One region of the Nocardiopsis sp. NPDC058789 genome, then DNA from elsewhere that is predicted to be linked to it. Evidence: predicted binding sites of a transcription regulator. Region 1 holds the regulator's gene; each other region holds the start of a gene.

Region 1 (4,194 bases):
GGGGCGTAACCCCTCCGGGCTGCTGAGCCTGGGTGTGGGTCTGGTGCGGCTGGTGCGGCTGCCCCCATCCCGGCTGCTCCGAGGGCTGCGGTGCCTGGACCTGGGGCTGGCCGTACGCCTGGGCCTGCTGGGAGTGGGCGGGCGGAGCCGCCTGGACCCCGGGCGGGCCCCATCCGGGCGACGGAGGCGTCTGCGCCGCGCCCTGTTCCCCGGCGGGCTGGTCTCCGCCGGCCTGCTGCTGCGGGGCGGGCTCCGCGGACGGCCTCCACCCGGGCTGCGCCCCGCTCATCCGCAGCGTCTCGGCGTCGGGGCGCACCCGCGGCTGACCGCCGGTCGACGGCTCCCCGGCGGGCCGCGCGCCGCTCTGCTGGTCGGGGTCCTGCGGCTGCTGCTGTCCCTGCGCGTCGTCCGGCGACGGACGGCTGGACGGGGTCTCGCTCATGCTCTTCCTTGACTCCGCTGTTGGGGGCGCTTGCTGTGCCCGAACGAGTCGGGCCGTACCGACGACCGCGGAGGGCCGGAGGCCGGGAGGCCTGAGGGAGACGGGGAACGACGTTCCGAGGGTCCCATCAGACCATGTGATCGCGACAATCCTAGTGTTACGGAGCGTGCGGGCCCGTGACGAAGTCGATGAGCTCCTCCACCCGCCCCAGCAGGGAGGGTTCCAGGTCCCCGTAGCCACGGACCGAGCCGAGGATGCGACGCCAGGCCTCACCCGTCTCCATCCGCCACCCCAGGGCGTCCACCACGCCCTCCTTCCAGGGCTGACCCCGGGGGATCTCGGGCCAGGCCCCGATTCCCACCGCGCCCGGGCGCACCGCCTGCCACACGTCCACATAGGGATGGCCGACCACGAGGACGTCCGCGCCCCGGACGCGCTCCGCGATCCGGCTCTCCTTGGACCCCGGCACCAGGTGGTCCACCAGGACCCCCAGACGGCGCCCCGGTCCCGGCGCGAACTCCGCCACCACGGCGGGAAGGTCGTCGACTCCCTCAAGGAACTCGACGGCCACTCCCTCCACGCGCAGGTCGTGGCCCCAGACCTTCTCCACCAGCTCGGCGTCGTGCGCGCCCTCCACGTAGATCCGGCTCTCCCGAGCCGTGCGCGCCCGCGCGTCGGTCACCGCGATCGATCCCGAGGCGCTGCGCAGCGGCCCCCTGGGCTCCGCCGCCGGACGCACCAGCGTCACCGGCGCACCGTCCACGAGGAAGGCGGCCGGGCCCAGCTCGAACACCCTGCGGCGCCCGTCCCGGTCCTCCAGGGTCACGGCGGCCTTGTCCCAGGACACCACCGCGCCGCAGAAGGTCTCGTCGGCGTCCTCCACGACCAGGTCACGACTGAGGGGTATCTCGCGTACCGCGCCCTTCCTCGGTCGTCGCCAGTCTCCCGCCAGAACGTCGCGGCCGTAACGGCCGGTTCCCTTGGTAACCACGGTGGTGCAGTCTACTGGTGACACACTCGGTAATCCCGTTGGCGGGTGGCGCACGTCGCGGCTCGGTCAGGGAAGAAGCACCCCCCGTCTCCGTGTTACCGCGTGCGGGTAGCCGTGCCGGTTTGCGGCCGGGCATAGAATTAGCACTGAGGACCTTGGAGTGCCAGGAGGTGGCGAGTTGCTGGATGAGCGCAAGCTCGCGGTCCTGCGTGCGGTCGTCGAGGACTTCGTCAACACCAACGAACCCGTGGGTTCGCGGGCGTTGGCGGACCGTCACCCCCTTGGTGTCTCCCCGGCGACCATTCGCAACGACATGGTCGCCCTCGAGGAGGACGGCTACATCGCCCAACCCCACACCAGTGCGGGACGGGTGCCCACCGACAAGGGGTACCGGCTCTTCGTGGACCGGCTCTCCTCCGTCAAGCCGCTCTCGGCGGCCGAACGGCGCGCTATCGAGTCCTTCCTCGGTGGTGCCGTGGACCTCGACGAGATCGTCGCCCGCACGGTGCGTCTGCTCGCGCAGCTCACCCGGCAGGTCGCGATCGTCCAGTACCCGTCGCTGACCCGCTCGTCGGTGCAGCACGTGGAACTGGTGCCGCTCGGCGGTCAGCGCATCATGATGGTCGTCATCACCGACACCGGACGGGTCGAACAGCGCGTCATCGACGGGCTGGGATCGGTCAGTGAGACCGTGGTGGACGACCTGCGCACCATGCTCAACCGCGCCATCGCGGGCAGACACCTCGGTGACGTGCCGGACGCGGTGGAGGACCTGCCCGCCCAGGTCGCACCGGAGGACCGGCCCGTCGCGGTCGCGGTCCTCTCCGTCCTGCTGGAGAGCCTCGTGGAGAGACACGAGGAGAAGATCGTTCTGGCGGGCACCGCCAACCTGGCCGCGGTCGACTTCGCGGCCAGCCTGCGCGAGGTGCTCGAGGCGCTGGAGGAGAACATGGTCCTCATACGACTCCTCGGTGAGGCCAAGGACCCCTCCATGCTCACGGTGCGCATCGGCGCGGAGAACTTCCACGAGGGCCTTCGATCCACTTCCATCGTGTCGGCTGACTACGGCGTGGGAAACCAGTCGCTGGCCAAGATCGGAGTGGTGGGCCCCACCCGTATGGACTACCCAGGGACGATGGGCGCCGTCCGTGCGGTGGCCCGGTATGTCGGACAGATTTTGGCAGGACAGTAACTCAGTGGCCAGAGACTATTACCAGGTTCTCGGGGTGCGTCGCGACGCGTCCAAGGACGAGATCAAGAAGGCGTACCGGCGGCTCGCGCGCGAGCTCCACCCGGACATCAACCCGGACCCCGCCACCCAGGAGCGCTTCAAGGAAGTGACCCAGGCCTACGAGGTCCTCTCCGACGAGAACAAGCGTCGGATGTTCGACATGGGCCAGGACCCCTTCGCCCCAGGTGGCGGCGGCGGTGCCGGAGGTTTCGGCAACGCGGGCGGGTTCGCCTTCGACGACATCATGAACGCCTTCTTCGGCGGTGGACAGCCCGGCGGGCGCGGCCCCCGGGAACGGGTCCGGCGCGGGCGCAGCATCAAGATCCGCATCGAGCTCGACCTCGTCGAGACCGCGTTCGGGGTCAGTCGGGAGATCACCTTCCCGACCGCGATCCTGTGCGAGACGTGCCAGGGCGAGGGCACCGCGGCCGGTTCGCACCGGACCACCTGCGACATGTGCCACGGCCAGGGCGAGGTCTCCCAGGTCACGCGCTCCTTCCTCGGGCAGGTCATGACCTCGCGTCCCTGCCCGCAGTGCTCCGGCCAGGGTTCGGTCATCACCAACCCCTGCGGCGACTGCGCGGGCGAGGGCCGGGTCCGGGAGAAGGTCACCCGCACCGTCAAGATCCCCGCCGGTGTCGACGACGGCACCCGCATCCAGCTCGCGGGTGAGGGTGAGGTCGGCCCCAACGGCGGACCGCGCGGCGACATCATCCTGGAGATCGTCCAGAAGCCCCACCCGACCTTCGAGCGTCGCGGCGACGACCTGCACTGCACCATCACCGTCCCCATGACGGCGGCGGCGCTGGGCGCCTCGTGCGCGTTCGACACCCTCGACGGCACCGAGAACATCGACCTGCGTCCGGGCACCAACTCGGGCCACGTCATCACCCTGCCGGGCAAGGGTGTCACGCACCTCGACGGGGGCGGCCGGGGAGACCTGCGCATCCGTGTGGACGTGGAGACCCCGGGCAAGCTGGACGAGGAGCAGGAGGCCCTGCTGCGCAAGTTCGCCGAACTGCGCGGGGAGGACCAGAACCCGGGTCGCTTCAGCCCCGGCCACGGCGGCTTCTTCTCCAAGATCCGCGACGCCTTCGGAGCCAAGTGACCCCGCCGGTCTTCCTGGTCGGGACCGCCGCGCTGGCGGGCGACCGGATCCGACTGGACGGTCCGGAGGGCCGCCACGCCGTGGCGGTCCGGCGCATCCGCGAGGGCGAGACCGTCGACCTGTCCGACGGTCTCGGCCTGCGCGTGCGCTGTGAGGTCGACGAGGTCGTCGGCAAGGACGCGCTCGTCTGCCGTGTGGTGGAGCGCCGGAGCGAACCCGAGCCCCGACCCCGGATCACCGTGGTGCAGGCCCTGCCCAAACGGGACCGGGGCGAGCTCGCCGTCGAGATGATGACGGAGGCCGGGGTCGACGTCGTCGTGCCCTGGTCCGCCGAGCGCTGTGTCACGCAGTGGAAGGGCGACCGCGGAGCCAAGGCCCTGGCCAAGTGGCGGGCGAGCGCCCGGGAGGCGGCCAAGCAGGCC
Region 2 (4,194 bases), on a different contig from region 1:
TCCATCAGCTTGCCCATGGGCAGGACCACGAAGAAGTACAGGACCGCGGCGGTGATCAGGAAGGAGACCAGGGCGTCCACGAAGGACCCGTACAGGAATCTGCTCCCGTTGATCTCGAAGTAGAGGTCGGAGAAGGTGGGGATACCGCCGAAGATCCCCAGGAGCGGGGTGATGAACCCCTCGGTGAACGCCGAGATGAGACCGGCGAAGACGGAGCCGATGACGACCGCGACCGCCAGCTGCACCAGGTTTCCCTGGAGCAGGAACTTCTTGAAGCCTTCCATGGAACTGCCCTACGTGTTCGTGAGTGGTGGATGCGCCCGGTGGGGCGCCCGGGATAGCTTTCACCACCCCTGGTCATCGGTCAACCGCGAATCGTGACAGACAGTCGCGAGGAGATCGCGTGCCCTGCCAGGGTTCTGGCTTCCTCGCTGGTCGCAGCGATGACGACCAGCGATCCCACCTCCCCGCTCGGACCCTCCTCCGCCGGAACCGCCAGCACCGGCCGGTCCCCGACCACCTCGACGGCCGGTCCGGCCCCGGACGGCGGCCCGCCGAACTCGTCGGCGCCCGTGGCCGCCAGTACGTCCACCCGGCTGCCGGGGGAGAGCAGGCCGACCACCCCTGCGTCGGCGACCCGCACCGGCACCGCGACCATGTCCGCGCCGTAGCGAGCCGCCGGAGGGTCGCTCAGCCGGGCGTCGGTCAGCACCTCGCCCCGGCGCACCGGAGCGTTCAACGTGAGCCCGGCCGTGGGGTCCCCGGGCGAGAGGGCCCCGTCCGGGACGGAGCGCTGGGCCACGACCACGGGGGCGAGGTCGTCCCCGGAGAGCGGTGCGGTCGGGTCGAGGTCCCTCGCCGCCACGAGCACCTCCGCCTCGGGCTGGGGCGGGGGACGCAGGACGAGGACCGCGCAGACCACGGCCAGGGCGGTCAGGACCGAGGCGACGGCGCGGCGGTGACGGTCGAGGAGGCGGAGCGGGCCGCGCCGGTGCCGGAACGGGGGCGGGGGGTGGCTCATGCCTCCAACGCTAGGCCGGGGGAGGTGGCCCCGGAGGGTTGTCCACAGGGCGGATTCGCGCTCGGATCCCGCCGGGTCCGGGAACCCCGGAGACGACGAAAGCGCCGCCGAGGGGCCTCGGCGGCGCGGCCACGGTCAACGGTGCGGTGGCTCAGCTGCTGGTCGCGGCGGTGCTGCCGCTGGTGCTCTTGCTGCTCGACTTGTCGCCGCCGCCCGTGCTGGCGGTGGCGGCGGCGGGGGTGCCGGTGCCACCGGAGTCGGAGGAGGGCTTGGCGGAGTCGGTGGACTTCTCGCTCTTGCCCTCGGAGCCGCCGTCGGTGTTGGAACCGGTCAGGGCGGAGCTGTTCGTGGTGGACTTACCGCTGTCGGTGCGGTAGAAGCCCGAGCCCTTGAAGACGATGCCGACCGCGGAGTACACCTTGCGCAGGCGACCCTCGCACTCGGGGCAGACCGTCAGCGAGTCGTCGCTGAAGCTCTGCACGACCTCCATCTGGGCGTCACACTCGGTGCACGCGTACTGGTACGTAGGCACTGTTCCGGGTCCTCCTTGCTGGCACTCACACCCGTCGACTGCTAAATAGTACGCGTTCGCCGACCACGGCCGCGACAACCCCTCACCGCTGCGGCGCGGAGCGTCCCGTGGGTCGGGCGGCACCGGGCCGAGGGCCGGGGGGAACGCGCGTACCGGGGCGGGTCCGGGACACGACCGCCAGCCATAACGCTCCGCTCCGGCGGCTTAATCCCCTCGGCTCCGCGTCCCCGCCCCCGACCCGCCCCCTCGCTCCGCTTCCCCCGCCCCACGGGCCTCACCCAGGGCGGCCGTCCGGGGCGCCTCCGGGCCAGACCGCCGAGTCCGGGTCGAACACGTGGAGTCCGCCGCCCGGGGTCACGACCGCGTCCACCGGCCGGTCGTGCGCCTCGGCGGGCAACTCGTCCACGAACTCCTCGTCGTGGACCACGGCGATCGCGGGCGTGTGCGGGCCCCTGAGCGGAAGCGCGCGGTCGTAGCAGCCCGCCCCGCGACCCATCCTCGTGCCACGGCGGTCCACCGCCACGGCCGGGCAGATCACCGCGTCGGCGCGGGCCAGCACCTCCGGTCCGTAGCGGTGCCCGGTCGGCTCCACCAGACCGTGCCCGGCCGACGCGAGCCCGTCGGGGCCGTCGTAGGCCGCCCAGTCGAGCGTCCCGTCGGGCAGGAAGATCGGCAGCAGCACGTACGTGCCGCGCTTCCACAGCGCGTTGACCAGGCCACGGGTGCCGGGCTCGCCGCCCACGGAGTAGTAGCAGGCGACGGTCCCGCCCATGGCGAGCCACGGCAGCTGCATGAGGGTGTCGCGGACGGCGGAACCCACGCGGGAGCGCTCCGCCGCGTCCCTCTCCCGCCGAGCGGAGAGCAGCCGGGCGCGGAGCGCGCGCTTGGCGTCGCGGTCGTGTTCGTTCGTGGCACCCATGAGCCCAGTGTGGCACCCGGCCCCCGCCTCCCCGAGGGGTGAACACTCGGTTGCGGTTACCACGACTTCGCCCGAAACGACGGGGACTTCTCGGCCACGGGAAGCCATCGGTCCACGTGCTGGCGGTTGTCTGTCCTAAAGTGCCGTTCATGAGCGCCGACACCGACCAGAAGCGACCCCGCACCGACGCCGCCGTGACCAAGGCGGTCGTCCCCGCGGCGGGGCTGGGCACCCGTTTCCTGCCCGCCACCAAGGCCACTCCCAAGGAGATGCTGCCGATCGTGGACAAACCCGCGATCCAGTACGTCGTGGAAGAGGCCGTCGAAGCCGGGCTCAGCGACGTCCTCATGATCACCGGGCGCAGCAAACGCTCCATCGAGGACCACTTCGACCGCGCCTACGAGCTGGAGGAGGCGCTGGCCGCCAAGGGCGAGAAGGAGAAGCTCAACTCGGTCCGCGAGTCCAGCGACCTCGCGCAGGTCCACTACGTCCGCCAGGGCGAGCCCCGGGGCCTGGGCCACGCCGTGCTGTGCGCTGAGGCCCACGTGGGGGACAGCCCCTTCGCGGTGCTCCTCGGCGACGACATCATCGAGTCCGCCGACCTGCTCCGCCGCATGATCGAGGTGCGGCGGACCCACGGTGGCAGCGTCGTCGCGCTCATGGAGGTGGAGCCCGAACAGGTCTCCCTCTACGGCTGCGCGGCGGTGGAGCCCACGGACGAGGCCGACGTCGTCACCGTCACCGACCTCGTCGAGAAGCCCTCCCCCGAGCAGGCGCCGAGCCGTTGGGCGATCATCGGCCGCTACGTGTGCGACCCGGCCGTCTTCCCCGTCCTGCACGACACCGCGCCCGGACGCGGCGGCGAGATCCAGCTGACGGACGCCCTCAAGGAACTGGCCCGGACCAGCCCCGACCAGGGCGGCGGCGTCCACGGCGTGCTCCTGCGAGGGAACCGCTACGACACGGGGAACAAGGCCGAGTACATCCGCACCGTGGTGGAGTTCGCCTGCCGCCGCCCGGATCTGGCGGACGAGCTCCTGCCCTGGCTGCGGGAGTTCCTGGACCGCCAGGAACGCCTCCGGGGCTGACCCGGGAGGCCGGGTCCGGGACGTCGGCTCCGGTCATGGTCACAATGGGTCCGGAGCCTCCTCCCGTGACGGGGGAGGCCCCCAGCGCGTCCACGACCCGGAAGGACCTCATGAAGAGCGTCGAACAGCACATCTCCGACCTCCTGGGGTTGGTCGCCGTAGCCGAGCCGATCGAGCTGGACCTGCTCCAGGCACACGGAACGGTGCTGGCTGAGCCGGTCGTCTCCCCGGTGTCCCTGCCGGGCTTCGACAACTCCTCGATGGACGGGTACGCCGTGCACGCGGCCGATCTGGCCGGGGCCACCGCCGACGCCCCGACCAGGCTGCGGGTGGTGGCCGACATCCCGGCGGGCGACGCGGACCCCACCGCGATCCGGCCCGGGCTCTGCGCCCGCATCATGACCGGCGCCCCCATGCCCGAGGGAGCGGACGCCGTGGTTCCTGTGGAGTGGACCGACGGCGGGACCGTCGAGGTGGCGATCGACCGCCCCGCGCGGGAGGGCGCGTTCGTCCGGCGCAGCGGCGAGGACGTGCGGGAGGGCGCGACGGTGCTGGGCGCCGGGGTCCGCATCGGGTCGGGGGAGATGGGGGTGCTCGCGGCGGTCGGGCGTCGCACCGTCCCGGTCCGCCCCCG
Region 3 (4,194 bases), on a different contig from region 1:
GGGCGATACACACTTCCTGCGCGACGTCGTCCGAGTAGTGTGCCAGGCCCGCGACCCGCGCCAGGCGGGTCCGGCAGTACCGCACCACCATGGGTCTGACCTCGCGCAGGAGCGAGTCCATGGCCCCGTCGTCGCCCCGGACGGCGAGTGAGCCCAGATGGTTCAACCCCGTGTCACTCGGAGCGGGGTCCGCCTCCTCGTGCCCCGGGGGCGTACCTGGCCGCTGCGCGGTAACGCCCTCGCGGGCGCCTGCATCCGTCACGTTAGGAATGATGCCCGCAGTTGAGGACCCAACCACTCCAATCAGCAACTACAGAATGGTCACATTTTGGGAAAATAGCCCGAAAACGGTACGTAGTCGCGGGTGTGAAACGGGTCTCTCGTGGTAGTGGGCGGGGGTGGGACGACGGCGCGCCCCACCCCCGGACCGGGCCCTCACGGACACCGACCGACGTCCCTAGTGGGCGTGGCCGTGACCGTCGTCCGCGTCCTCCTCGGGCTTGTCCGCGACCAGCACCTCGGTGGTCAGCAGCATGCCAGCGATGGAAGCGGCGTTCTGGACGGCCGAGCGGGAGACCTTGACCGGGTCGAGGATGCCCTCGGCGGTCAGGTCGCCGTAGGTGCCGGTGGCGGCGTTGTAGCCGTGACCGACCTCCATCTCGGAGACGCGGTGGGTGACCACGTAGCCCTCGGCGCCCGCGTTCTCCGCGATCCACCGGGCGGGCTCGACCAGCGCGCGGCGGACGATCGCCGCACCCGTGGCCTCGTCGCCGGTCAGGCCGAGGTCGTCCAGAGCGGTGGAGGCGTGCACCAGGGAGGCGCCGCCACCGGCGACGATGCCCTCCTCGATGGCCGCGCGAGTCGCCGAGATGGCGTCCTCGAGACGGTGCTTCTTCTCCTTGAGCTCGACCTCGGTGGCCGCGCCGACGCTCAGCACGGACACGCCGCCCGCGAGCTTGGCCAGGCGCTCCTGGAGCTTCTCGCGGTCCCAGTCGGAGTCGCTCGCCTCGATCTCCTTGCGGATCTGGCGAACGCGGTCCTCCACCTCGGACTGCTCGCCGCCACCGTCGACGACGGTGGTGGTGTCCTTGGTGATGGTGATGCGGCGGGCCGAGCCCAGCACGGACAGGTCCGCGTTCTCCAGGGTCAGGCCGACCTCCTCGGAGATGACCTGGCCGCCGGTGAGCACGGCGATGTCCTGGAGCATGGCCTTGCGGCGCTCGCCGAAGCCGGGCGCCTTGACCGCGGCGACGTTGAGGGTGCCGCGCATGCGGTTGAGCACCAGGGCGCCCAGGGCGTCGCCCTCGACGTCCTCAGCGATGATCAGCAGCGGCTTTTTGCTCTGCACGACCTGCTCCAGCAGCGGGAGCAGCTCGTTCAGGTTGCCGATCTTGCCCTGGCTGATCAGGATCTGCGCGTCCTCGAGGACGGCCTCCTGACGGTCTCCGTCGGTGACGAAGTAGGGCGAGATGTAGCCCTTGTCGAACTGGAGGCCCTCGGTGAAGTCGAGCTCCAGACCGAAGGTCGGGGACTCCTCCACCGTGATGACGCCGTCCTTGCCGACCTTGTCGAAGGCCTCGGCGATGAGGTCGCCGATCTGGGCGTCCTGAGCGGAGTTGGTCGCCACGTAGGCGATGTCGGCGCGCTCCTTGATCGGCACGGCGCGCTCGAGCAGGATCTCGGAGACCCGGACGGCCGCGGCGTCGATGCCCTTCTTGAGGGACATCGGGGAGGCACCGGCGGCGACGCTGCGCAGGCCCTCGCGGACCAGCGCCTGAGCCAGAACGGTGGCGGTCGTGGTGCCGTCACCGGCGGCGTCGTTGGTCTTGGTGGCGACCTCCTTGACCAGCTGGGCGCCCAGGTTCTCGTAGGGCTCGTCCAGCTCGATCTCACGCGCGACGGTCACGCCGTCGTTCGTGATGGTGGGGGCACCGAACTTCTTGTCGATGACGACGTTGCGGCCGCGCGGGCCGAGCGTCACCTTGACGGCGTTGGCGAGGCGGTCCACGCCCCGCTCGAGGGCGCGGCGGGCGTCGTCCTCGAACTCCAGGATCTTCGGCATGTGTGAGTACTTCCTCTAACGGTTCGGGTCGAAAGAGAACATCCCGCCCCGCCCGGCTTCAGGGCCGACCGGTGCGGGATGTTCGAAGGCTCTGCGCCGAGAGCTACTTCTCGACGACCGCGAGGAGGTCGCGGGCGGAGAGAACCAGGTACTCCTGGCCGTCGTACTTGACCTCGGTGCCGCCGTACTTGCTGTAGAGGACGACGTCGCCGACGTTCACGTCGAGGGCGACGCGCTTGCCGTTGTCGTCAAGGCGACCGGGACCCACGGCCAGGATCTCGCCCTCCTGGGGCTTCTCCTTGGCGGTGTCCGGGATGACCAGACCGGAGGCGGTGGTCTGCTCAGCCTCCAGGGTCCTGACCACGACGCGGTCCTCGAGCGGCTTCAGCACGGTCTTGGTGGCGGTCGACACGGTGTGACCTCCCCCTTCAAAGTCTCGGTGTATCTGACGTCGGCCATGCGTGAGCACGAACCGACCACGTAAAAGGGGCGACCGCGGCGGCCTGTCGTCGCGGGTGCCAGACCGGCCTCGTCGCGTTTAGCACTCTACCCCCGAGAGTGCCAGAATGGAAATGTGGCGGGGGCCCGGACCGACGGGCGGGCCCGCCCCACCGTCGTGCCCACAGCAGGAGGTTCCATGCGCGTCCCCGCGTTCTCGGCGCTGCTCACCGACGCGGGACGGGAGGTCCTCGCCGGGGTGGACCCCGCCGCCACGGCCAGCGACCCCCTGGCCACCGCGTCGCGGCTGCGCGCCGACCCACGGGTCGCCGCGCTCGCCCCCGACCTCCCGGTTTCCGAACTGGTCAACGCCGTGATGACCCAGGTGGGCCTGCGGGAGCGCGGCCGGGCCAAGTTCGGGCAGAACGCCGCGCGCATGTTCTTCACCCCGAACGGCCTGGAGCAGTCCACCCGCCGGAGCGTGGCCGAGTACCGCGCCGAGCGCACCGCCGGGCACCTGCCCGCCTCGGTGGCCGGGGGCGCCGTCGCGGGCGACCTGTGCTGCGGGATCGGCGCCGACCTCCTGGCCCTGGCCGGGCGCGGCGTGCCGGTGGAGGGCGTGGACGCCGACCCCCTGACCGTGGCGGTGGCCCGGGCCAACATCGAGGCGTTGGGGCTGTCCGCGCACGCCCGGGTCCGGGAGGGTGACGTGAACGGGGTCGCGGTGGGTGACCACCCCCTGCTGTTCTGCGACCCGGCCCGGCGCGGAGGGCGGGGCCGGGTGTTCGACCCGGCCGCCTACTCGCCACCGTGGGACGTGGCCACCCGACTCGCGGAGGGTGCGGAGGCCGCGTGCCTGAAGGCCGCCCCGGGGATTCCGCACGAGGTCCTCTCCCCCGCCGCGTCAGCCGAGTGGATCTCGGTGGACGGGGAGCTGAAGGAGACCGCTCTGTGGTTCGGCGGGCTGGGCTTCGGCCCGGACGGGCCACGACGGCGCGCGACGGTGCTGCACGAGCGCGCGGGCCTGTTGGCGAGAGAGGGCGCGGTGGCGCACCTGGACGAGGAGACGGGCCTGGGCCCGGCGCCGGTCGCGCCCGCCCGGCGCTACCTGTACGACCCGGACCCGGCCGTGGTCCGCTCCCACCTCGTGGCGGAGGCGGCGGCACGGGTGGACGGCGCGCTGCTGGACGAGCGGATCGCCTACTTCACCTCGGACCGGCCCGAGCGCTCACCCCTGTGGCGGGTGCTGGAGGTGCTGGAGTTCGCGCCGTTCTCACTGAAACGCGTGCGCTCCTCGGTGCGTGCGCACAAGGCCGGAACGGTAACGATCAAGAAACGCGGTTCGGCGGTGGACACCGAGAAACTCCGACGTGATCTGCGCGCCTCGGGACCGGAATCGGTGACGGTCGTCCTCACGCGAATCGGCGAGAAACCGTTCTACCTGCTGTGCCGTGAAACCGAAGCGGGATAGGACCTCCGGAAGCACCGCCTCGGCCCGCGTTCGAGTGCGACCGGGGCCACATTCGGAACCGGCCGCGCAGACCATATCGTTATCTCCCGCACCCATATCTTTCGCGGACCCCTGGGGTCTCGTGGGACTGTGTCGTTAAACTGGCGCCGCAGATTTCTTTCCCTTCTCATGGGTTCTCCGGAAGGCCGTGCTCGTGTGATCCGTTCAGCGGTTCGGTCGGCAC

The links. The regulator HrcA, encoded in region 1, represses chaperone genes, less so after heat shock. The targets are predictions, from matches to a motif close to TTGGCACTCTCNNNNNGAGAGTGCCAA.
Region 2: ACFW3L_RS22410 (FmdB family zinc ribbon protein) is a predicted target of HrcA. The motif match lies at 1,572-1,598, and genes of this name have one in related genera.
Region 3: groES (co-chaperone GroES) is a predicted target of HrcA. The motif match lies at 2,601-2,627, and genes of this name have one in related genera.

What each region holds. Positions count from the first base shown of each region.
Region 1 is NZ_JBHYOW010000004.1:3,805-7,998, reverse strand. Features, by position in the region: gene ACFW3L_RS06185 (hypothetical protein) at 1-454, shown strand, start outside; gene ACFW3L_RS06180 (DUF3097 domain-containing protein) at 600-1,433, opposite strand; gene hrcA (heat-inducible transcriptional repressor HrcA) at 1,612-2,625, shown strand; gene dnaJ (molecular chaperone DnaJ) at 2,630-3,772, shown strand; gene ACFW3L_RS06165 (16S rRNA (uracil(1498)-N(3))-methyltransferase) at 3,769-4,194, shown strand, end outside.
Region 2 is NZ_JBHYOW010000017.1:31,561-35,754, reverse strand. Features, by position in the region: gene ACFW3L_RS22420 (MscL family protein) at 1-284, opposite strand, end outside; gene ACFW3L_RS22415 (SAF domain-containing protein) at 365-1,021, opposite strand; gene ACFW3L_RS22410 (FmdB family zinc ribbon protein) at 1,173-1,553, opposite strand; gene ACFW3L_RS22405 (5-formyltetrahydrofolate cyclo-ligase) at 1,828-2,472, opposite strand; gene galU (UTP--glucose-1-phosphate uridylyltransferase GalU) at 2,622-3,560, shown strand; gene glp (gephyrin-like molybdotransferase Glp) at 3,671-4,194, shown strand, end outside.
Region 3 is NZ_JBHYOW010000012.1:18,079-22,272, reverse strand. Features, by position in the region: gene ACFW3L_RS18685 (sigma-70 family RNA polymerase sigma factor) at 1-262, opposite strand, end outside; gene groL (chaperonin GroEL) at 458-2,062, opposite strand; gene groES (co-chaperone GroES) at 2,166-2,474, opposite strand; gene ACFW3L_RS18670 (SAM-dependent methyltransferase) at 2,700-3,971, shown strand.